DNA from 4 places in the Marinomonas sp. BSi20584 genome. Region 1 is predicted to be linked to each of the others. Evidence: predicted binding sites of a transcription regulator. Region 1 holds the regulator's gene; each other region holds the start of a gene.
The links. Region 1 encodes sigma-54, which starts transcription at its own class of promoters, with help from an activator protein. Its sites were predicted from a motif close to TGGCACNNNNNTTGCTNT; they were not measured.

Region 1 (5,964 bases):
AATAGCGAAACACTAGATCGACGGTAATGTTTGGACGTATGGTGATGGTGTCCGTATTCATCAAGCCGCCAGCAGAATCTTCCGAGTAGCTTAATAGTGCTTCAACTCTTGTTCTGTCTTGCGTGGACATTGACGCAAGAACTTCTTTTACGACCTTTTCTGGTAGGTGTTGCAGTAAGTCTGCAAGGTCATCGCTTTCAAAATGTTCGGATACGGCGATAAGTCGCTCTGTATCCATGTTTTTCATGAATTGTACGCCAATATCTTCGCTTAGATATTGAAGTACTTCGCCTTCATTCTTGGCTTCTATTAACTCCCAAAGAAGCTTACGCTCTTTGGGAGGAGAAGACTCTAATAGACGAGCAACATCCTGTGCGGGCAAAGCGCCGTTAAGTAAATAACGGATTTGCATGGTGGTACCGGATTCGAGCGATTCGGTGACCGTTTGGAGGTGATTTAGAGTGTTTTGCTCTGACATATAAGTCTTACTCGTCTTCACCAAAACGATTATTTATTAATTCTATTACCGCTTTTATTGCATCTAACTCGTCTTCACCATTGGTTTTGATGCGAATTTCTGTGCCTTTGCCGGCAGCAAGCATCATCATCGCCATGATGCTTTTTCCGTCAACATTTCGGCTATCTTTTTCTATGGTGATATCGCAAGAAAAGCGAGTGGTTGTTTCAACCAATTTGCCAGCAGCGCGAGCATGCAAGCCAAGTTTATTTATGATCGTGACGGACTCTTCCTGCATGCTTTTTTCCTATATTAGTGATTCAAATATATTGAATAGTTCTTCATTGGTCTGTGCTGTGCGCAATTTATCCAGTGCTTCTGGAGATTGGGCAAGTTCTGCTATTTGAGCTAGTGTTGCAAGGTGTTGGTCACACTCATGAGGTGGAACAATTAATGCAAATATTAAGTCTACCGCTCTTTTATCGATGGAATCGAAATCAATCGGAGTTTGCAATGACATAACGACAATAGCGGTATGGTTTGCAGATTCTAGGCGACAGTGTGGAATAGCTATGCCGTTGCCTATGCCTGTACTACCTAGCTTTTCACGACCTAGTAGTGCGTCATAGACAGCTTCGTTGTCACAATGCAGTCGATTGGAAGCAACTTCAGCAATGCTTTCAAGTACTCGTTTTTTACTAACAATATCTTGTTTTGCGAGAACGAGTTCCGCTTTTAATAATGATTTCAAGGACATGATAAAATGGTTTCCGTTTAGATCAGTCGTTTTCGTTCATTGGAAGGAGGGATGTTCATCGCCTCTCGATATTTGGCTACAGTGCGTCGAGCAACCTGTATGCCTTGGTCTGCTAAAATAGCAGCTAGCTTGTTATCGCTTAACGGTTTTTTCGCCGGTTCATCCGATACAAGCTTTTTAATCATAGCTCGTATTGCGGTAGAAGAACATTCTCCGCCAGAGGCGGTGTTTACATGGCTGGAGAAAAAGTATTTCAGCTCAAAGATGCCTTTTGGTGTGTGCATGTATTTCTGTGTTGTTACCCTAGAAATAGTTGACTCATGCATACCTACTTCTTCTGCGACATCATGAAGAACCATGGGTTTCATGGCTTCTTCCCCTAGTTCGAAGAAATCAATTTGTCGACTTACAATGCAGCTTGCCACTTTTAATAAAGTTTCGTTGCGGCTCTGTAGGCTCTTCATGAACCATTTTGCTTCTTGAAGAGATGTTTTTATGTAAGTCACATCTTCTGCTGTTGCTGCTGCAGTGCTAGCCATCGCTGAGTAAGTCTCATTGATTTTGATGGGCGGCAAAGCGTCATTATTTAGTTCCACTTGCCATACGTCATGGCGTTTTTTCACTGTGACATCAGGAATAACGTAGTCCGTGTCGTCAGCGTCAATAACTGAGCCTGGGCGTGGGTTGAGCTGTTGAATCAAATTGACGACTTCTTTTAGTGCTTCGTCTTTGAGCTTTGTCTTACGGCTCAACTGAGCAAAATCTCGATTACCTAATAATGGTAGGTAATGATCAATAAGATTGTATGTGCTCTTATACAGCGGGTGGCTTTGGAATGCTTCTAGTTGCACAAGAAGGCAGTCGCGTAGGTCAATTGAGCATACGCCTACAGGGTCAAAGCGCTGCAATCTATGCTGCACTGCAATGACTTCTTCAATATCTAGATCTTCTAATTCAGTGCCGAGAGATTCCCAGATGTCATCGGGAGAAATGCTTAAGTAGCCATCAGGTTGAACGCATTCAATGATGGCGTAAGCGATTTCAATGTCGCGATCTGACATGTGGGTTAAATTTAATTGCCATATAAGATGGTCTTGGATGCTTTCTGCTGGTGCGTTACGGCTTTCGAAGTCGCTATCGCCTTCGTAGCTGTTGTGATCGCTGACAGCTGCAGAACTTTGATAGGTATCATCCCAGTTACTATCTATGGATAGTTCTTCAGGGATGCTTTCTGTCCACTCAGATTCTACGCGTGGTTCTTCGCTATTATTGTCGACTGTTGTATCGGCAGCGCTTTTTGATTCTATGCTTGCAGGGATGTCGTGATGAATTTGTTCGTCGTCGTCGAGCTCAAGCAATGGGTTCGATTCAAGAAACTCATGAATTTCTTGTTTTAAATCCAACGTAGAAAGCTGCAGCAAGCGAATAGCCTGTTGCAGTTGTGGCGTCATAGTCAGCTGTTGACCAAGCTTTAATTGTAAAGACTGCTTCATAGAGCAACTCTTTCTTCTATTTGAATGAATTGGAACGAGTTATGCATACTACTCCCTTTCTACAGCAATGATAAGGGGTTACAGACGGAAGTCGTCGCCTAAATAGACCTTTTTTACTTGTTCATTGTTGATGACGGTACTGGCATCGCCAGATGCAATGATGTAACCATTGCCAACAATGTAAGCTTTATCACAGATGTCTAGTGTTTCTCTGACATTGTGATCGGTAATTAAGACACCGATTCCACTTTCTTGGAGATGTTTGATTATGTGTTTTATGTCACCAACTGAGATAGGGTCTACGCCAGCAAAGGGTTCATCAAGTAGGATGAATTTTGGGTTCATGGCAACCGCTCTCGCTATTTCAACCCGGCGCCTTTCTCCTCCTGATAGTGCCATTCCTAGGTTGGTGCGAATATGGGTGATATGAAACTCTTCTAAGAGTTCTTCTAGTCTTTCTTGTTGCTGTGCTTTTGTTAGCTTTTTGCGGGTTTCTAAAATGGCTAGGATATTATCTTCTACAGACATTTTCCTAAAAATAGATGCCTCTTGAGGGAGGTAGCCAATGCCTTTTTGAGCACGAGTATGCATGGCGTCATGAGTGATGTCTTGGCCATCAATAAATATGCCGCCAGCGTCGTTTGCTACCATGCCAACTATCATATAAAAACAGGTGGTCTTACCCGCGCCATTAGGGCCGAGTAGGCCAACGGCTTGGCCAGACTCAACGGAAATAGATACATCCTTTACGACTTGGCGTTTTTTGTAGCTCTTCGCAAGGTGTTTTGCTTCTAGTAGTGCCATCTATTTTTTATTCTCAGGTGCTTGTTTATCTTTTGGCGCTTGCGGTTGTAAGGTCATTGATACGCGCCCTGAATCTTTTTTCTCAGCACTGAATGTGCCGTCATCAATCATGTAGAGGATGTAGTCTGCGGTGATGGAGTTCTGCATTCTGCTTAGGTAACCATCACCAATAATTTCTAATTTTGATTCGCTGGTTAAATAATGTATTTCATTGCCTTTACTGATAACAATGTTGCCGCTCCAGTCTATCTGCTGACTGAATTTCGCAGGTTTTCCTGTGGCTTCTAGGCTGCTAAATTTTCGGGTCTTAGCGTCTGTTGTTACTTTAAGGTATTGGGCCTGAATTTCAATGGTACCTTGCTTAACAAATACATTGCCTTTGTATATTGCTTCGCCTGAATTTTGGTCGAATGATGCCTCATCAGCTTGTATTTCTAATGGCTTGGTTGTGTCTTCAGGTAGTGCGTATGCGTATTGGCCAATTAGGGCTGAAGTAAGCAACACGCTGACGTTAATGAATCGTTTCATATTTTCCTCGTACAGATCCTGTCATCACGACTTCTTCTGAGTTTATATATGTTGTAATTGTGCCAGCAGAAGTCTCTCCTTGAGTGGAGATAAGCGTTGCATTTCCATAGCTGGTTAGTGATTGATCTTTATCTAAATAATGTATGTTATCTGCACTTAGCTTTATATCTTCAGATTGAAGGTATTTTTTAGTCGCTCTGGCATTTTCGGTTAATAGAATATCATTACTTCCGTCTTCAATAACCCCTTTATCTGCTTTTGCGCTCCAATGACCTGATTTTGAGTAGCGCTCGACGTTCGGCATTTCTAAGAGTGTTGTGGATTTTGCTATGTAGTGCAGCGTTTGTTTAGCGTCAAGTGTTTCGATCAGAAGTCCGTCAGCATCAAACTCTTTAACTTTGACATTAGTTATAAAGTAGTCTGGAGAGCTGCTCAATGAGTCTGTTTGAACGAGGTTTTGTATAGGTGCTGCCCCATACCAACCTAAAGAGGCTACTACTATTAAAGTAGCCCCAATGATTAAAAGGCTTTTGGGTTTTGTTAGTGTTTTTAACGAAAGCATTACACCGAACCGTTTGAGCTAATAATAAATAAATAAACACCATAAGAAGCAATAAGCGGTAAGCCTACCCATCTAGGGATACTGTTGTTTTTCGTTTTCTTGAAAATGAAAATGGCAAGAGCGAGAGCAACTGTTAGGCCTAAAACCCAAGGGAAATCTCTGCTTATCACGCTTTGATCTACTAGTCCTGGAGCAATAAGGGCTGGTAGTGGTAATACGGTGGCCAAGTTGAAGATGTTTGATCCCAATATATTGCCAATTGCTATATCGTGATGGCCTTTTCTGACGCTGCTAATTGAAGCCGCTAGTTCAGGTAGGCTGGTTCCAACTGCAACGATAGTAAGGCCTATAACTAATTCGCTTACGCCTAAAGCGGTTGCTATGCCTATTGCACCCCAGACAAGTAATTTAGAACTTCCTATCAATACAGCTAATCCGATTAGTGCAATGATGAGGGATTTGCTGACAGAGGTTCCATCGTCTTCTGGTAAGCCTTCTTTTAAATCTTTTTCTAAATCTTTACTGCCTCTTAGCAATATTGTCAGGATAATAATAAAAGCAGCAATTAGAATCACGCCATCCCATACGCCAAGAGTCTGATCAAACAGTAAAAAACCTGCTAGCAGGGTGATAGCTAATACGAGAGGGACTTCTTTGGTGGACAGTCCGGAGGCGATTGGAATTGCTGAGAATAATAATGTGATGCCGAAGACAAGTGCGATGTTGGCAATGTTCGAGCCAAGCACATTGCCAACTGCTATTTCTGGTGCGTTATCAAGTGCCGCAATGGCCGAAACGACCATTTCTGGTGCGGATGTGCCGAACGCGACTAACGTAATCCCTATTATCATTGGATTTACATTCAGTTTCTCTGCTACAAGCGCAGAGTGTTCTATAAATTTGTCGGAACTCATTACGAGCAAAACTAACCCTACAATTAGGGCGATAGAAAACAACAGCATGGTATTGATATTACTCAAAGATACAGGGAGTACCATTTAATGAGGTTTGGCGTTGAAATTCAAGGCTTGATCTTATAAACAAAGTGGATTTGGCTGTGTCATGATTTTATTTGTTGGGGGGCGATGTTAGTATCGGGCCATATTTGATAGGGATTAAAAAGGTGTGTCAGTGGTAGATGCTTATATAAAGGTCCAAAATGTTAGTTTTTCAAGGGGAGAGCGTTCTATTTATGAGAACGTATCACTTACTATTCCAAGAGGTAAGATTACTGCGGTGATGGGTCCTAGTGGGACGGGGAAGACGACATTGCTACGTTTAATTGCGGCGCAGCTCGCACCAAACTCAGGCACTATTTTAGTAGACGGTCAAAATGTTCACGCTTTGTCCCGCTCTGAACTTT
Region 2 (5,964 bases), on a different contig from region 1:
GCAGGACGATCTTCTAACGGGGTACCAGAAATCGGCACAAAAGGCACCACAAAGGGATAAACACCCATGGCAACCAGCTTGCGACAGGTGTCGATAATGGTTTCTTCTGTGTCACCAAGGCCTGCCAGAATATAAGTGCTCACTTGGCCTCGCCCAAACACCGCCACTGCGTCTTCAAAGGCTTGAAAATACTCATCCAAAGACACTTCCGATTTACCCGGTGTAATAGTTTTGCGTAATTCGGGCGTAATCACTTCTAAATGCATGCCTAAGGAATCAATACCCGCGTCTTTCATGCGTTGATACCAAATAGGATCTTTCGGTGGCTCGCACTGACCTTGAATGGGCACATCAACTACAGCTTTGATGCCTTTGGCACTTTCACACATGACTTTCGCCCCGCGATCAGCACCAGCAGGCGTGCCTGTGGTCATAACAATGTGCTTGATGCCATCTAATTCCACCGCGGCTTTTGCCACTTCCGCTAATTGTTCCGGTGTTTTATGAGCAATGGTGCGCCCTGCTCGTAGCGATTGCCCGATGGAGCAAAACTGACACGCTTTACGACGGCTTTCGTAACGAATACAGGTTTGTAATACCGTGGTAGCAAGCACATCGGTGCTGTGCAAGGTGGCAATATGTGAATAGGGAATGCCATCAGCAGTGGATAATTTGTAAAACTCAGGGTCTTTGGCAAAAGTCACATCGGCCAGCGGGATACTATTCGATAACAATTGAGAAACTGGCTTATTTTGTGCCGTATCGTCTGCATTATGAATACCTTCATCTGACATCTCTTCATTCGAAAGCGTAAACGGCGATGCCCATGCGGTTTGGGTATAAATCGGCACCATTAACGTGGTGCCATCCACTGTGATCGCTTGATGATCGGATGGACCCGCGCCACCACGGCGACTCACGTGCTCCTGATCCAACGAGGTCAGACGCAAGCCTTTGGTTTGTAACTCAGTTAGGAATTGAGATGCTTTCATTTTGAGTTGTGTCGTCATGTGACTCTCCTCCATTGAATGATTCAGGTAACACTGAGGTACGAAAAGTGTCTGGCTCAGACTCGGGTAAGCCTGCAACGTATTGCGATACTTGAGCATTCATTTGTAAGCTCAAAAGCTCAGGGCGTGCGTAATGCCCAACGGAATCCATCATGCGTTTGCGCTTATCGATCAAACGGAAATCCAAATCCGCGTAGATAAAACCTTCGCCTTCAGTCATAGGTGGAACAAGGTGTTTGCCCTCTGGCGAAATGATCGCGGTATTGCAGCCATTTCTTAGGGCTTTTTGCATGGCTGGATCGGGTGTGATGCTTTGAATTTGAGCCTCGGTGAGCCAACCGGTGGAATTAATCACGAAACAACCCGACTCTAAAGCATGATGACGAATAGTGACGTCCATTTGTTCACCAAAGATCGGTCCCACTAACGACCCAGGAAATTGCGCGCAATGAATTTGCTCGTGTTGCGCCATTAATGAATAACGAGCCAATGGGTTGTAATGCTCCCAACACGCCAACGCACCAATTCGCCCTACTGCAGAATCAACCACTTTTAGACCCGAGGCATCACCTTGCCCCCAAATCATGCGCTCATGATAAGTCGGTGTGATTTTGCGACGCTTCAGAATCAGCTCGCCGGTTTTATCGAACACCAATTGGGTGTTGTATAAGCTGCCGTTATCGCGCTCATTCACGCCGACCACGACGACCATTTGACGCTCTTTGGCTTTGTGACCAATAGCTTCTGTTGTCGCACTCGGCACAACAACGGCTTCTTGGTACAAACGTAGATGCTCAGGGCCTTGGCTAACAGGCGGCAGCACAAACGAAAAATAAGGGTAATAAGGCATGAAGGTTTCAGGAAAAACGATGAGCTCTACACCGCTCTCAGCCGCTTCATCAATCATGTTCAGTACTTTGCGCAGCGTACCGGCCAAACTCTCCAAATCAGGAGAAATCTGGACGGCCGCGGCGCGAACGATTGGGTAATCACTCATCGCCGCGGCTCCTATTACATTGTCCAGGTATCAATGATCAACGCATTATCACGACGATGTAGAAGTTTAAGATCCAATACATCCAATGGATTAATCGGTCTAATCCCTTCAATCAAAGAGCGTTCGCCGTGACCATAAAGCGCTTGAAGAGCAAAACGACACGCGTAAACTTTCCCGCCTTCTGCCATAAATTTTTTCAACTGATTGTTGAAGTTCATGTGACCCGGAAACGCTTCGTCACCCAAAGTAGGAAAACCACGTTGTACACCCAAGTTCACCCCTGGGCCGTAAAGTAGAATACTGGTTTCGTAGCCTTTACGAAGTAGACGAGTGGCTTGCAGCATGTTCACAAAGCCAATGGAACCTTCAAAGGCAACCGTGTGAAAAGTCACTAAGGCTTTCTCACCAGCTTCTGCTTTCACGTCTTCAAAGACTTTTTCTTCGTAATCAACTAGGAAATCACCATCTTTGTTCAGTGTGTGTGTTACTTCTGGCATGTTTTCTCTCCGATCAAGTTGTTGTGTAAGAAACCGATGTGTTCAATTTCAACTTGAGTATTGCAACCGGAGTGCCAATGATCGTAAGACAAAAAGCAATCAATGTGCGATAAAGCAAAACATGAGTGAAAAAATTCACAAGAATTTTTTTTAAAAATAGATAAAAATAGGTTTAAAGCTAGATCTAGCCTAACCTCTACTTCGCACTATAAAGTTTCATTATGCTCAGACAGTCACCAATTGAGTGCAAAAAACGAACATAAAACAACGCTCAATCCATAAAAGGAGAGGTAAATAATTAGAAAAACGTGGAAAAATCAGGAAGAGAAATAAAAAAGGCAGATTTATAGAACCTGCCTTGAAATGCGCCATTGTTGATTAAACTATTTTTGAAACACAACGCCGGACTTTGAGCGCTCGTCCACCGTAAGTTCAAAAATGTCTGGACGCGAATAATGACCACATACATCTAAGTCATAACGAGCTTTAGGAATATCCGCAAGATCAATCGACGCGCTAAGCAAACCTTCTCTATCTTGCAATGGTCCAGCGAGAACATTGCCCATAGGATCGATAATAATACTGCCTCCACGGATCAAACGGCGTTGATTATCCCAATTAGGAACATCAATACCAAGTACTTCTGGCGAAGGCTGAATTTGACACGCACTCACCACAAAACAGCGGCCTTCGTGACCAATATGACGCATGGTGCTTTGCCAAATATCCCGCTCATCGACCGTTGGTGCACACCAAATATCCACGCCTTTGGCATACATGGCTGCACGTAATAACGGCATATGGTTTTCCCAACAGATAGCGCCGCCCAATCGGCCTGCTTGACTTTCTACCACAGGTAAGGTCGAACCATCACCCAGCCCCCAAATAAGACGCTCCGTTCCGGTGGGCATGAGTTTACGATGTTTCGCTTCAAGGCCATTCTCTGGAGTAAAGTACAAAGACGTACAGTAGAGCGTGCTACCACTGCGTTCAATCACACCAATAACAATCGCCGCTTTGGTTCTTGCTGATAACTCAGCCAAAGTATCGGTTTCCTCACCTGGGACCGTCACAGCGTTATCGAAATAAGTGGCAAATGTCTCGCGGCCTTCATCGATTCGATAACCAAGGTAAGTACCAAAGGTTTCTCCTTTAGGATAACCACCCAGCAAGGCTTCCGGCATCACCACCAGCTTGGATTGAGAGGCAATGATTTGCTCTTCAAAAGATAAGATATGCTCTAAAGTGCGAGCTTTGCCCTCAGGATGAGAGCCAATTTGTAATGCACAGACGATAAACGCTGACATAAATACTACCTCGTTAACGATGTTTTCTTGATGAAAGTATTGGTCACAAAACCTCTATTCAGAGTAAAGTCTTTTGATAAACTCCAACATCCCAATCCATGACTAAGCATTATGAATGACATCAATATTTCATCGACTGACATGAACTTGTTAAAAGTATTTGAAGCCCTCTACATAGAAGGCAGCGCCAGTCGGGCAGCGCAGACACTTGGCCTCACTCAATCAACGGTGAGTGCCTCTTTGCGTCGACTAAGAACACTTTATAACGATCGTTTGTTTGTAAGAGAAGGCAAGGGATTAGCTCCAACGACCACAGCACATCAGCTAAAACCACTGATTTTTGATGCTCTCGATAAAATTCGTGAAACCCTACAATTGGTCAATCACAACACAACCAACTATCAAAACCGCACCATAGTAATCGGCTTATCCGATGATTTTGAAATTGCGCTAGCCGGTAAATTGATTGAAAAATTAGCCTTAGATGCGCCGCATTTACGTCCTATTTTTCGCCAAGCCTATAGCGTCATTGTGCCGGACTTATTACAAGACAACGTTATTGATGTTGCCATCACTTCTGGCACAGGAAATAGCCGCTTTATTCGCCGCCAATTATTGGGAAAAAGCCATTACAGTTGCATTATTAACCGTCGTTACACCCAAAAACTTCCATTACTGACCTTAGAAGAATTCATTAGCTTTGATCATGTTTTGGTGTCGTCCGCGGGTTATGTAGGCATTGTCGATAATGCCCTAGCAAGAAATCATTTGAAGCGTCATATCATTGCTTCAACCACACATTTCGCTGCTTTACCCTTTTTTTTGCAACAAGAAAATCGTATCGCAACTATTCCAGCCCACGCTGCAACCGCCCTAGCACAACTAGACGATCTTACAGTTCTGCCATGTCCTCTTGAGCTAGAAAGTTACCCCGTTGAAGCGGCTTGGCGAGCAAAAGACGACCAAAGTCCGCTCATTCAAACAGTTGTGGCTTCGATCAAAACTGTGCTTGAAAGCATTTTGTCTTAACAAAGAAAGTAGTAACTACTTGCGACATTTATAAAATTGATTGCATAATAAAATACAATCAATTTATCTAACTGAAAGAGCCAACTATGTCGACATCACTTCTGGCCACTTGGAAAAAAGAACTCGATAACAAAGGCAAATATCCTGCCTACAAACGTATTGCCGAACTGATTAACGAAAACATCGAATCAGGAAAACTGCAGCCGCAAGATAAGCTGCCGCCGATGCGTGATCTTGCGGAAGCCTTAGGGATTAATTACTCAACCGCTTCTCGTGCCTATAGCGAAGCGAAAAAGCGTGGACTCATCGACACCACCACAGGCGCGGGCAGTTTTATTAAAGGCAAAGTACCCGCGGTAAAACCGAGTCTAGCGCCCTATGAAATGACCATGAATTTGGTGATCGAACCATCGATTCCAACGCTATTAGAAGAGCTAAAAGACGGTGCGTTAAGTAGCATTGCCTCGGCAGACTTATTAAGCAGTATTCGCTACCAAGATTTTGGCGGTAGCCCAGAAACCAAACAATGCTTTTTAGGATTAATAAAACGACGCGTGATGAATGCCACCTTAGATAGAGTGGTTTCTTGCCCCGGCATCCACAGTGGCTTGGTCGCTTTGGTCACTCAGTTATGCAGTAATCAGCAAATTATCTGTGTCGATAGCCTTACTTATCCGGGCATTAAAACCATTGCCGCTCAACTTGGCAAAACCCTATTTTCCCTGGAAAGAGACAGTGACGGCCCATTGGTGAATGCCTTCGAAGACGCTTGCAAAACCCACGATGTCGCCGCGCTGTACATCAATCCAACCATGCAAAATCCTACCTCAGCCAGTATTTCAAAAAGTCGTCGAGAAGCGTTAGCAGACGTCGCATTGCGCTTTAGTATTCCAATAATCGAAGACGATGCCTATGGTTTAATCAGCCATGATTCGGCTCCCACCTTTGCTACGCTTGCACCAGAATTAACTTATTACATCAATGGCTTATCTAAGTGCTTTGGCCCCGGAATGCGCACCGGTTTTATATTGTGCCCAACGCATCGTAAAGCCGAATACACAGCTGGCGCATTACGCTCCTTGAATGTGATGGAAAACCCGATTATGCATACCATTGTCTGTCGC
Region 3 (5,964 bases), on a different contig from region 1:
TAACAACAATAGGACGTAGGCCACGTTCAAATGCTTTTGATGTTACAAAACGAGTTTGTGGCATTGGGCCATCAACTGCGTCAACTAACAACAATACAGAATCAACCATAGATAATACGCGCTCAACCTCACCACCGAAGTCAGCGTGTCCAGGTGTATCTACGATATTAATACGGTAATCGTGCCACATAATTGACGTATTTTTCGCCAAAATGGTGATGCCACGTTCTTTCTCTTGATCGTTAGAGTCCATGATTCGTTCAGAACCTTGATCTTTACGATCTAGTGTGCCAGATTGGCTTAATAGCTGATCAACCAAGGTAGTTTTACCATGGTCAACGTGGGCAATAATAGCTACGTTACGTAACTTATTGATATCATTAGACATTTATAGTTCTCTGCATTTAGCGTGAGCAAAAAGATATACCGCCGCTTGATACGGGCAGGTATGCTCTTCAAGCGTCTCGGATCTTGGTGCGGGGTAAAATTGGCGCAATTGTACTCTTATATTGATAAATATCCCATAAAAGTGACAAAAAAAGTCCACAAAAATACTTCAATAAAGTAACAATGCGCTTTCATATAAAACGATAACATTCATATACTACAAAAATGCTACGGTTCATTAGTACTTAATTAAGGTAAATAAATACCTACGTTTTCATGCCCTTTACCAAGTAGGTAAGAGGCATGCATACGACTCATGACACCTTTGCCACAATAGAGCAAATGAGTCACATTTTTCTCTAATTCAGCCCAATTAGATTCCAGTGCAAAAAATGGAATCACTTTGACAGGACGACCACTTACTTTTAAAGGTCGATTGCTTGCTTCATCGGGATGACGAATATCAATAATCACTTCATCACCCACTGGCATACGCACAACAGGTACTTCACCCTGATACTGCTTAGCCACATCGTCCATCACATTTTGAATAGACATAACCTGAGCGTTGCCAATCGCTTGTTCTAATACAGCAAAATCAAAATTGGACTCTTGCTTCTCTACACGGTGCATTTTAGCGCGAGTAGTTGGCTTAACAGAAATAACACCACAAAACTCAGGCATACTGGCCGCAAAAGGTGCAGTACCGATTTCTATGGCCTTGTCTATGATGACCTGCTTATTCGTAGTGATCAAAGGACGAAGCACTAGCTCTTCAGTCACCTGGTCGATTACCTTTAAATTCATCAAGGTTTGGCTGGATACCTGAGCAACACTTTCTCCCGTCACCAAAGCTTTCGCTCCGACTTCTGTCATTAGCTGAGAAGCAGCACGCAACATCATACGTTTTAGAATCACCCCCATCTCTGCGTTATCGACTTTGGTTAAGATCTCGCCAACAACCGCCTCGAAAGGCACAGTGATGAATTTAACATTTAACGCCGAACCGTATTTCTCCCAAATGAAGTTGGAAACTTGTTTTACGCCGATTTCATGCGCATCACCGCCAAGATTAAAAAAGCAAAAGTGCGTTTTCAATCCTCGGCTCATCGTTAAAAAAGAGCTAACAGTAGAGTCGTATCCACCAGACATTAATGACAACACAGAATCTTGCGACCCAAGCGGATAACCACCAAGACCTTCTTCACGTTGTTCGATCATCCATACTCGGTTATCACGAATATCAATGGGCACTAATACTTCGGGATTGTTTAAGCGAACAGCCAAAGCACCACAACGTGCTTTTAAGCAGCCACCAATATGTCTTTCTGCATCAACCGAAGTAAAGTCATGATGTCCGACACGTTTAACCCTAACCGCAAACACGGCATCTTTAATAACATCACCATAAGAAACAATAGCCTGTTCTACAATGTCATCAAGATCAACTAATGGAAATTCACGGACGAATTGAAAATGAGCAATACCTGCTATATTAGAAAGTGACTGTATAAAATCTTCTCGTAATTCATCCCTATCGGAAAACACTTCAATAAAATCCCAATTGCCAGAAACAACTACATCGGCATCATGCTTTTTAAGAACCAACTTAACATTATGTCGAAGCTGTTTAATAAAAGCCTTTCTAACTGGACGACTTTTAATGGTGATTTCTGCAAAAAACTTAACAATAAATTTCATAGGGGTTGCGATTTATACCGGATATTTGAAAGGCGCATAGTATAAAGAAAAGCCCGTAGATACGAAAACGCTAAATTCGCACCAATACGGAACAAAATGCCGCGCAAGCGATCCAAAGTGGTGCATATTAACTTTTTTAAAGGCTAGATTTAGCCACCATTGAGTGCGCCATTTAATTAATAATGCTTATCCTATTGTAATATAAGGAATTATTAGACCGCACAAAATTCTGGCACAAGTTATGCTTTATATTCGTCAAATGGCGCTTTATATTGAAGCACCCTATAAACGAAAATTAATTTCGCTTTAACTACGACTGGAGAACAACTATGTCAAACAAGACCCTTGCCTTGATTGCTGAGCATGACGCGAAGTGGGTTGACCTTCGCTTTACCGACTTTAAAGGTAAAGAACAACACGTAACTATTCCAGCTATTACGGTAGATGAAGAGTTTTTTGAAAACGGTCAGATGTTTGATGGTTCATCCATTACTGGCTGGAAAGGCATCAACGAGTCTGACATGATCATGTCACCTCAAGATGATACCGCTGTTATGGATCCTTTCACTGAAGAGTCTACTGTAATTGTTCGCTGTAACGTTATTGAACCTTCTACTATGCAAGGCTACGATCGTGACCCACGCTCTGTTGCTCTTCGCGCAGAAGAGTTCCTTAAGTCAACAGGTCTTGGTGATACAGCTTTCTTTGGTCCAGAGCCAGAATTCTTCATCTTTGATGATGTAAAATGGAAAACTGACATGTCAGGTTGTTCTGTAGAGATCAACTCTGAAGAAGCAGCTTGGTCTTCTAACAAGAAGTTTGAAGGCGGCAACATGGGCCACCGTCCTTTCGTAAAAGGCGGCTATTTCCCAGTACCACCAGTTGATTCTCATCACGATCTTCGTGGCGCTATGTGTAACGCTATGGAAAGTATGGGTCTTGTAATTGAAGTTCACCACCACGAAGTGGCAACTGCTGGACAAAACGAAATCGGTGTTAAATTCAACACTCTAGTTAAAAAAGCAGACGAAGTTCAAATTCTTAAGTACTGCGTACACAACGTAGCTCACGCTTACGGTAAAACAGCGACTTTCATGCCTAAACCAATCGTTGGTGACAACGGTTCTGGTATGCACGTTCACCAGTCTTTCTGGAAGAACGGCGAAAACCAATTCGCTGGCGACCAGTACGCTGGCCTATCTGAAATGGCCCTTTACTACATCGGTGGTATCATCAAGCACGCTAAAGCATTGAACGCGTTCACTAACGCTTCAACTAACTCTTACAAGCGTCTTGTACCTCACTTCGAAGCTCCAGTAATGCTTGCATACTCTGCTCGCAACCGTTCTGCTTCTATTCGTATCCCATACGTTGCTAGCCCTAAAGGCAAACGTATTGAAGCTCGTTTCCCTGATCCAACCGCTAACCCATACCTAGCATTCGCAGCTATGTTGATGGCTGGTATCGACGGTATCAAAAACAAGATTCACCCTGGTGATGCAGCAGATAAAGATTTGTACGACCTTCCAGCTGAAGAAGCTCATGCAATTCCACAGGTTGCTGCTAGCCTAGAAGAAGCGCTTAAGTGCCTAGACGAAGATCGCGCATTCTTGACTCAAGGTGGCGTTTTCTCTGATGACATGATCAACGCTTACATCGAACTTAAAACAGCTGAAGCTCGTCGTGTATCTATGACGACTCACCCACTTGAGTTCGAACTTTACTACAGCGCTTAATATTTAAACTGCTAAGTAAACACTAAAGCCTCGACCTAGTTCGGGGCTTTTTTTTCACTAACGCTTTCTTAGTTTTTTATTGCCCAGCTTTTATAGATCTTTTTTGTACGACTTTATTTACACGGCTTTTCATTGCACAAAAGTAAACACCATTACCAACATGCACTATAATTGTGCATTGAACTTTTTTAGTTAATACAAAGACCTTAATAAATAAGCCATTTCGAACTGCCCAATGTTGGTTCGCTTTTTGCAACTATTATTAAAGGAAACCATAAAAGCAGGAGTCAATAGAGAGGCACTGTCTGTGTATAGCTTATTAATCGACCATTTATCCACTGCGGTTGTTCAATTGAACGACAACCTTGAGATCGAGTATCTAAACCCTGCTGCTGAAATGTTGTTGGCGGTGAGCCGACGCCGAATTTATGGCAATGACATTGGCGCCGCATTCCGTGAAGACGAAGAAAGTATTCAGGCCTTGCATGCAGCAATAGAGTCTGGCCATCCGTTTACTAAACGCGAGGCGGAAATAGAGTGCAGCAACAATAAAAAACTTTTTTGTGACTATACCGTCACACCCATCATGGGCACGTCGAATGATACAGAAAGCCTCATTATAGAGCTGTACCCACGCGACAGAATGAAGCGCATCTCACAAGAAGATGAAATCATAGCGAACCATGAAAGTAGTAAAGAGTTGGTTCGCGGTTTAGCCCATGAAATTAAAAACCCATTAGGTGGTATTCGTGGTGCCGCACAATTGATTAGTCGCGCCTTTACTGACGAAGCACTAAATGATTACACGCAAGTCATCATTGAAGAATCGGATCGGCTACGTGATCTTGTTGACCGTTTATTAGGCCCAAGACAACTACCTAAAAACAAACCGCTCAACATTCACAAGGTGATTGAGCGTGTTAGACAACTTATTTCCGTTGAAACAGACAACCAAATTGAATTGATCCGAGATTACGACCCTAGCATTCCAGACTTAATAGGTGACGAGTCTCAGTTAATACAGGCATTACTGAATGTCACAAGAAATGCCATGCAAGCACTGATGGATGATGAGAATAATAGCCATAAGACCATTCACATGGTGACTCGTGCGTTACGTCAATTCACCATCGGCTCCAAACGCCATCGTTTAGTATGCAAAATCAGCATCATAGACAATGGCCCTGGCATACCTGACGGTATTCTTAAAACACTATTTTACCCTATGGTCAGCGGGCGAGCCGATGGAACAGGCTTAGGACTGTCTATCGCACAATCCGTTATTCACCAGCACCATGGCATTATTGAATGTAACAGTTACCCGAAAAAAACCGAATTTAATATATTAATTCCCATTGAGACGACAGTCCAAGACCAGGAGAAACACTCATGACACCAGAAGAAACCGTATGGATTGTTGACGACGATCGTTCTATTCGCTGGGTACTAGAGAAGACATTAGAACAAGAGGGAATCCAATGTCGCTTGTTTGATTCCGCTGAAAACCTAGTCAACATGATTGATAAAGAGCAACCAAGTGCCATTATCAGTGATATCCGTATGCCAGGCATGGACGGCTTAAAACTGCTCGAAAAACTACAAAAAGACCACCCTTATTTACCTGTTATTATTATGACTGCGCACTCTGATCTTGAAAGCGCTGTCGCGTCTTACCAAGGTGGTGCTTTTGAATATTTACCTAAACCTTTCGATGTAGAAGAAGCTGTAAGTCTTGTTAAGCGTGCCATGCTGCATCACCGCAACGCAAGACCAAGTACTGACAACATGGAAGTGGCAGAAGAAGAGCCACAAGTCGATAAAGAAATCATTGGCGAAGCACCGGCTATGCAGGAAGTTTTCCGCGCTATTGGTCGCCTCGCAAATTCGAACATTACTGTCTTAATAAACGGTGAATCTGGTACAGGTAAAGAATTGGTTGCTCAAGCATTACATACTCATAGCCCAAGAGCCGCTAACCCATTTATCGCTTTAAACATGGCAGCCATTCCACACGACTTAATCGAGTCGGAATTATTTGGCCATGAGAAAGGCGCGTTCACAGGTGCAAACACTCAACGTCGCGGCCGCTTCGAACAAGCCAATGGCGGAACGCTTTTCCTAGACGAAATTGGTGATATGC
Region 4 (5,964 bases), on a different contig from region 1:
AGACGCATTGGCAAATTGTTGAGTCCAATGAATAGGCGCAAATACATTGGCAAAGGCAACCGCTCGACTCAGTTTAGCTTTTAACAAAACCTCTCCGTAAGGCGAAGTAAGACGTACCAAGGCTTTATCTTCGATACCAAGACGTTTCGCATCTTTGGGATGAATTTCCACATAAGGTTGCGCGGTATGCTTAGCCAAAGACGCCGCATCTCCCGTCCTTGTCATGGTATGCCACTGGTCTCGCACTCGTCCGGTATTTAATGTAAAAGGCCATTCTTGTGAAGCTTGGTTCTTTGGCAAACTTGGTGTAATCGCAATAAATCGTGCTCGACCGTCGGGTGTAAAAAAACGCCCATCCTCAAACATACGCTTGGTGCCTTCTGGCCGACCTTTTGGCACAGGCCATTGCACTGGTATCAAAGAGTCGTATTCAGCTTTGGTTATCTGAGCAAAGTGACCAATATCGAAATCGCGCTTGCCATTGTTTTCAAACATCGATAAAGCCGCGTGCTCAGCAAAGATCTCATGAACATTTTGATATGAAAAAGCAGCAGAAAAACCAAGACTTTTTGCCACTTCACAAATCGCCCACCAATCGTGTTTAGCATCACCCGCTGCAGGTAATAAACCTCGTTGACGAGAAATACGTCGCTCCGAATTCGTTACCGTACCGTCTTTTTCACTCCAGCCCGTCGCAGGAAATAGAACATCAGCCATAGCCGTTGTGTCAGTATGCGCTTTGCAATCACTGACAATCACCAGCTCGCATTTTTCCAGCGCGCGTCGAACCTGATCAGTATCTGGTAAGCTCACCATAGGATTGGTCGACATAATCCACACAACCTTGACTTTCCCCTCTTCCATGGCTTGAAATAAGTCGACAGCTTTCAAGCCATTTTCTGTTGCCATATTGGGTGCTTGCCAAAAACGCTGCACCAGATCCAGCGCTCCTGGCGTAGCGAAATCCATATGAGCAGCTAGCTGGTTCGCCAAGCCTCCCACTTCCCGCCCGCCCATAGCATTTGGCTGACCAGTAATAGAAAAAGGCCCAGCGCCTTCTTTGCCAATACGCCCCGTGGCCAAATGACAATTAATAATCGCATTGCATTTATCAACACCTGACGAAGACTGATTCACCCCTTGAGAATAAAATGTGATTGTCTTTGCTGTGTCGCGCCACCAGCAGGCTAAACTTGTTAAATCTTGCTCACTAACAGCACAAAAATCAGCTGTAAAAGAGAGACTCGGTGTTGATTCATTCGCTTGTGCCAAGGCGAGATCGAATCCGTTGGTGTGATTAGTAATAAAGTCATGATCCAAAATGCCAGATTGAACAGAATCACTTAATAAAAAGGAAAAAATCGCCGCGTCGCTTCCTGGCTTAATCGCCAAATGCAAATCCGCAATATCGCAAGTCGCGGTTTCTCGTGGATCTATCACCACCACTTTCATATTCGGTCGTTGCTGTTTAGCTGCTGCAATTCGCTGATATAAAATCGGATGTGTCCAAGCCGCATTTGATCCAACCATAATAAGTAAATCACAGCGCTCGAGATCTTCATAATTACAAGGCACAGTGTCCGAGCCAAAAGCGCGTTTGTAGCCGACCACCGCAGATGCCATACACAAACGAGAATTGGTATCAACGTTGGCTGTACCGATAAACCCTTTAGCGAGTTTATTCGCCACGTAATAATCTTCAGTAAGAATCTGACCAGAAAGATAAAAAGCAAAAGCATCAGGACCATGATCTTTTACGACTTGAGCAATTTTCGCACTCACTGTTTCAATAGCCGATTCCCAAGCAACAGGATGACCATCAACCATGGGCGTTAATAAGCGATCATCTGATTGAATGGTTTGCGCAAGACTGCTGCCTTTCACACACAAACGACCAAAATTCGCAGGATGATCTTCATCGCCAGAAACAGGTGGAACCGCTTCGTTTGTGGAGCATGGAAGCGTTAAGGTGACGCCACATCCAACGCCACAATATGGACAGGTCGTTTTCCCGCTTGTTGCTGTCTTCATTGTTGCCGTCATGCAGCTTCCTCGCACTTTTTACATTTTTTAAAAACAAAAAAAGGCCCAATCACTTTTCTAAAAAAGTGATTGGGCCCCGTTGCCTTTTGTAATATCTGTATGCTTTATGTGTAAGCCATCATCGGTTTACGGTGCATCAGTTATCCTAGATAAAGCAATAAGCAAGCCAACTCTGAAAACACTTATAAAATAGATCATGCCTTGCTCCCTCTGGGTTGGCCGTTAAGTTATCCAGAAAGTGCTACCTACCAATCACCCAACAAAGCGCCTAAACAGTGCAGTCGTGCAATACTATGCACCGTTTTAATTGACGGCAATAAACACTTCACCGCCTTCAAGTTTTGCCAGCCAATGAGGTACACTAATATCTTCCTCAAGGCATTGACCCGACGCCAATACAAAATGCTGTTTGTACAAAGGGCTAGCCACAACCCATTGCTCTTGCAGGTGAGCAACCAAACCTCTGGACAAGACATTGGCCTTGCCAACAGGATCCCAATTTCCAATGGCGAATACTTGATTGTCGGATTCAGGAACATAGAAGATGGCCACTTGTTCGCCATTCACTATGGCGGCAACACCAGCGCCTTCTACCAAATCCTCTTTCTTACAGATTAATTTCCATGGCATCGTCATCGTATTAGCCCACCTTCGCAATTAATTGCTGTTTTTCTAATTCTGTTGCTGGACGCATTTGATCGCGCTCTTCAACGAATACCACATTGTTATCACTTCCCTCATAGTTCACAAATTGACGGAAAGTCTTTAATGCTTCAGGATCTTCTAACGTGGTTTTCCATTCGCATTGGAAAGTATCGACAATGTGCTGCATACGAGCTTCAAGTTCGCCACACAATCCTAGCTTGTCATGAATCACCACATCTTTAAGATAGTCCAAACCGCCTTCCAGTCCGTCCATCCAAACGGAGGTACGCTGCAATCGATCCGCAGTTTTGGTGTAAAACATCAATACGCGGTCGATGTATTTCACCAAGGTTTCATCATCTAAATCTTTGGCAAATAAATCACCGTGGCGTGGCTTCATACCGCCATTACCACACACGTATAAATTCCAACCACCTTCCGTTGCGATCACACCGATGTCTTTACTCTGAGCTTCCGCGCATTCTCGTGTGCAACCAGATACTGCGAATTTGATCTTATGTGGCGAGCGCAAACCTTTGTAGCGATTTTCCAGATCAATCGCCATCTTCATGCTGTCATTCACGCCATAGCGACACCAAGTGCTACCGACACAGGACTTCACCGTACGCAAGGATTTACCATAGGCTTGGCCCGTTTCAAATCCCGCTGCAATTAATTTTTCCCAAATTTCAGGCAATTGTGGCAAGGTGGCACCAAACAAATCGATACGCTGACCACCCGTTATCTTGGTGTATAAACTATATTCTTTTGCCACTTCACCCAAGACGATCAATCTATCTGGTGTTATTTCCCCACCAGGAATTCGCGGTACGATGGAGTAAGTTCCGTCTTTTTGCATATTGGCAAGGAAGCGATCGTTAGTGTCTTGCAAACTGATGTGTTCTTTTTTCAACACATAATCGTTCCACACACTCGCTAGAATAGAACCAACAGCGGGTTTACAAATTTCACAACCGTGACCTTTGCCATGCGTTTTTAATAACTCATTAAAGGTTTTGATTTCGCCAATTTTGACTAAGTTATATAAATCTTGGCGTGTGTAAGCAAAGTGCTCACAAATATCTGTACTGACTTCGACACCTAAAGCCAACAACTCATTGTCGACAACTTTTTTCAATAACGCCGCACAACCACCACAACCTGTAGCCGCCTTGGTTACGCCTTTCACATCACCGACTGACAAGGCACCACTACAAACAGCATCGCTAATGTCTTGCTTAGACACGTTATGACAACTACAAATAGAAGCTGTCGCTGGCAAAGCATCAACACCTAAGCCAACTGGTGCATCACCCATAGCGGGCAAAATAAGCGCTTGTGCTTGTTCCGGTAAATCAATGGCATTGAGATAATATTGCAGCAAGGTGTCGTAATAACTGTTATCGCCCACCAAAACAGCGCCTAAGAGCTTCTTGCCGTCTTCAGATACCACCATTTTTCTATAGCTCTGACTAATTTCATCTTGATAAACGAATACTTTGCAGCCTTGAGATTGAGCATGAGCATCGCCAACCGAACCGACGTCACAGCCTAAAAGCTTCAATTTCGTACTCATGTCGGCGCCAGTGAAAGTCACGCCTGCATTTCCTAATAAATGAGCTAACAAATGCCCAGCGGCAGATTTGGCCATCGCGTAACCCGGTGCTACCAAGCCAAAGATACGATTATTCCAAAGCGCACACTCGCCAATGGCATAAATGTCTTCATCACTGGTTTGGCAGTGATTGTTCACACAAATGCCGCCACGTTCACCTACCGTCAAACCAGACTGATGCGCCAAAGCATCCTGTGGTCGAATACCAGCAGAGAATAAAATCAGATCTGTTTCAAGGTGAGAACCATCAGCAAAGCTCATCCGGTGGAAAGCGCTCTCGCCATCGACAATCTCTTTGGTCGCTGTGTCGGTATACACCTTCACATCTAAGCCTTCGATCATTTCCTTAAGAACCGAACCGCCCTTTTCATCCAGCTGGACTGGCATTAAACGTGGCGCAAACTCCACTACGCTGGTTTCTAAACCAAGATTTTTTAGCGCATTGGCAGCTTCTAATCCTAGCAAACCACCACCGACAACCGTGCCTCGTGTCACTTGTTTCGCACAGGCTCTGATAGCGTCTAAATCGTCGAGAGTACGATAAACAAAAGTGTTCTCACGGTTATGCCCCAGAATGGGCGGAACAAAAGGATAAGAACCTGTTGCAAGGACAAGTTTCTCATAAGATAGAGAGTCGCCATTTTGTAATAACAATTGCTTAGCAGCACGATCGATCTCGGTCACCAAGCTGTTAGTAAAATAGCGCACACCGTGTTCGTTATATAAAGAGCCATCGGTCATTGCCAAATCCGCCGCGCCTTTGCCAGTAAAATACTCACTTAGATGTACGCGGTCATAGGCTAAATACGGCTCTTCACCAAAAACAGTAATATTAAATTCTTCATGACCACCTTGAGCGATCATTTGCTCAACAAAATGGTGACCGACCATGCCATTGCCAATGACAATGAGATGAGGTTTTGTGGTAAGAAAAGACACGGTTGACGTCATTATATTCCCCTTGCTGTAACCCTTGTTGATGTAGCATGCCTTACGGCTAGCAACGTCTAAAACTACTTAATTCAGGCCACTTTTGGGCAGCAATACGCTTCGCCAAATACCAGTAAATCAAGCATGTCAGAGACATTGGTCTTATTTTGAATTAGCTGGAAATACCAGCTTCCATCGGCGACGTTGCCATAAAGAATTGCTCCAACCAGCAAGCCATCGTTGACCACCAGTTTTCGGTAATGATTTGCGCTAACATCTTTAAAAAAGATGCAGCTATCTTCTCCTGTGGGTTGAATCTTACCGACTGAAAAAAGATTTACGCCTGACACTTTCAACTTGGTAGGCGTTGGCTCTATCACAAACGCAGACTCTTCACCGGCCAATACCTTCATCAAGACGTTAATTTGTGTCCAAATAGGCGCAACTAAACCGAAGGTCTGTTGATCAAATTCACAACATTCACCCAGAGCATAAACATCAGCACGAGAGGTTTGCATTTGTTCATCGACTAAAATCGCTCGATTCGTTTTCAACCCAGAAGCCTTGGCCAAAGTAATTTCAGGCGAAATCCCAGCCGCCATAACGACTAAACTCACCGCTAGCTGATCACCATTCTGACAAACGACATGAGACACGCGATCACCGTCCGTTTGCAAAAAAGACTCAGGTGACTCGCCAAGGCGAAATTCGACGCCCATTTCCTTCAGTCT

Region 2: the regulator sigma-54 is predicted to act here: its motif matches at 2,597-2,614, upstream of TY87_RS18670 (MSMEG_0572/Sll0783 family nitrogen starvation response protein).
Region 3: the regulator sigma-54 is predicted to act here: its motif matches at 2,319-2,336, upstream of glnA (glutamate--ammonia ligase).
Region 4: the regulator sigma-54 is predicted to act here: its motif matches at 2,195-2,212, upstream of TY87_RS01200 (nitrate reductase).

The regions. Positions count from the first base shown of each region.
Region 1 covers NZ_KZ454896.1:24,347-30,310, reverse strand. Annotated here, with positions in the region: gene mgtE (magnesium transporter) at 1-478, opposite strand, end outside; gene TY87_RS20100 (HPr family phosphocarrier protein) at 486-755, opposite strand; gene ptsN (PTS IIA-like nitrogen regulatory protein PtsN) at 765-1,214, opposite strand; gene TY87_RS20090 (RNA polymerase factor sigma-54) at 1,232-2,707, opposite strand; gene lptB (LPS export ABC transporter ATP-binding protein) at 2,786-3,511, opposite strand; gene lptA (lipopolysaccharide transport periplasmic protein LptA) at 3,512-4,039, opposite strand; gene lptC (LPS export ABC transporter periplasmic protein LptC) at 4,023-4,601, opposite strand; gene TY87_RS20070 (calcium/sodium antiporter) at 4,601-5,599, opposite strand; gene TY87_RS20065 (ABC transporter ATP-binding protein) at 5,727-5,964, shown strand, end outside.
Region 2 covers NZ_KZ454892.1:9,395-15,358, reverse strand. Annotated here, with positions in the region: gene TY87_RS18680 (MSMEG_0568 family radical SAM protein) at 1-1,010, opposite strand, end outside; gene TY87_RS18675 (Nit6803 family nitrilase) at 967-2,007, opposite strand; gene TY87_RS18670 (MSMEG_0572/Sll0783 family nitrogen starvation response protein) at 2,022-2,504, opposite strand; gene TY87_RS18665 (carbon-nitrogen hydrolase family protein) at 2,888-3,811, opposite strand; gene TY87_RS18660 (LysR substrate-binding domain-containing protein) at 3,923-4,840, shown strand; gene TY87_RS18655 (aminotransferase-like domain-containing protein) at 4,927-5,964, shown strand, end outside.
Region 3 covers NZ_KZ454874.1:148,681-154,644, reverse strand. Annotated here, with positions in the region: gene typA (translational GTPase TypA) at 1-388, opposite strand, end outside; gene thiI (tRNA uracil 4-sulfurtransferase ThiI) at 637-2,088, opposite strand; gene glnA (glutamate--ammonia ligase) at 2,418-3,824, shown strand; gene glnL (nitrogen regulation protein NR(II)) at 4,132-5,217, shown strand; gene ntrC (nitrogen regulation protein NR(I)) at 5,214-5,964, shown strand, end outside.
Region 4 covers NZ_KZ454868.1:251,440-257,403, forward strand. Annotated here, with positions in the region: gene TY87_RS01200 (nitrate reductase) at 1-2,043, opposite strand, end outside; gene nirD (nitrite reductase small subunit NirD) at 2,347-2,679, opposite strand; gene nirB (nitrite reductase large subunit NirB) at 2,684-5,254, opposite strand; gene TY87_RS01215 (NAD(P)/FAD-dependent oxidoreductase) at 5,326-5,964, opposite strand, start outside.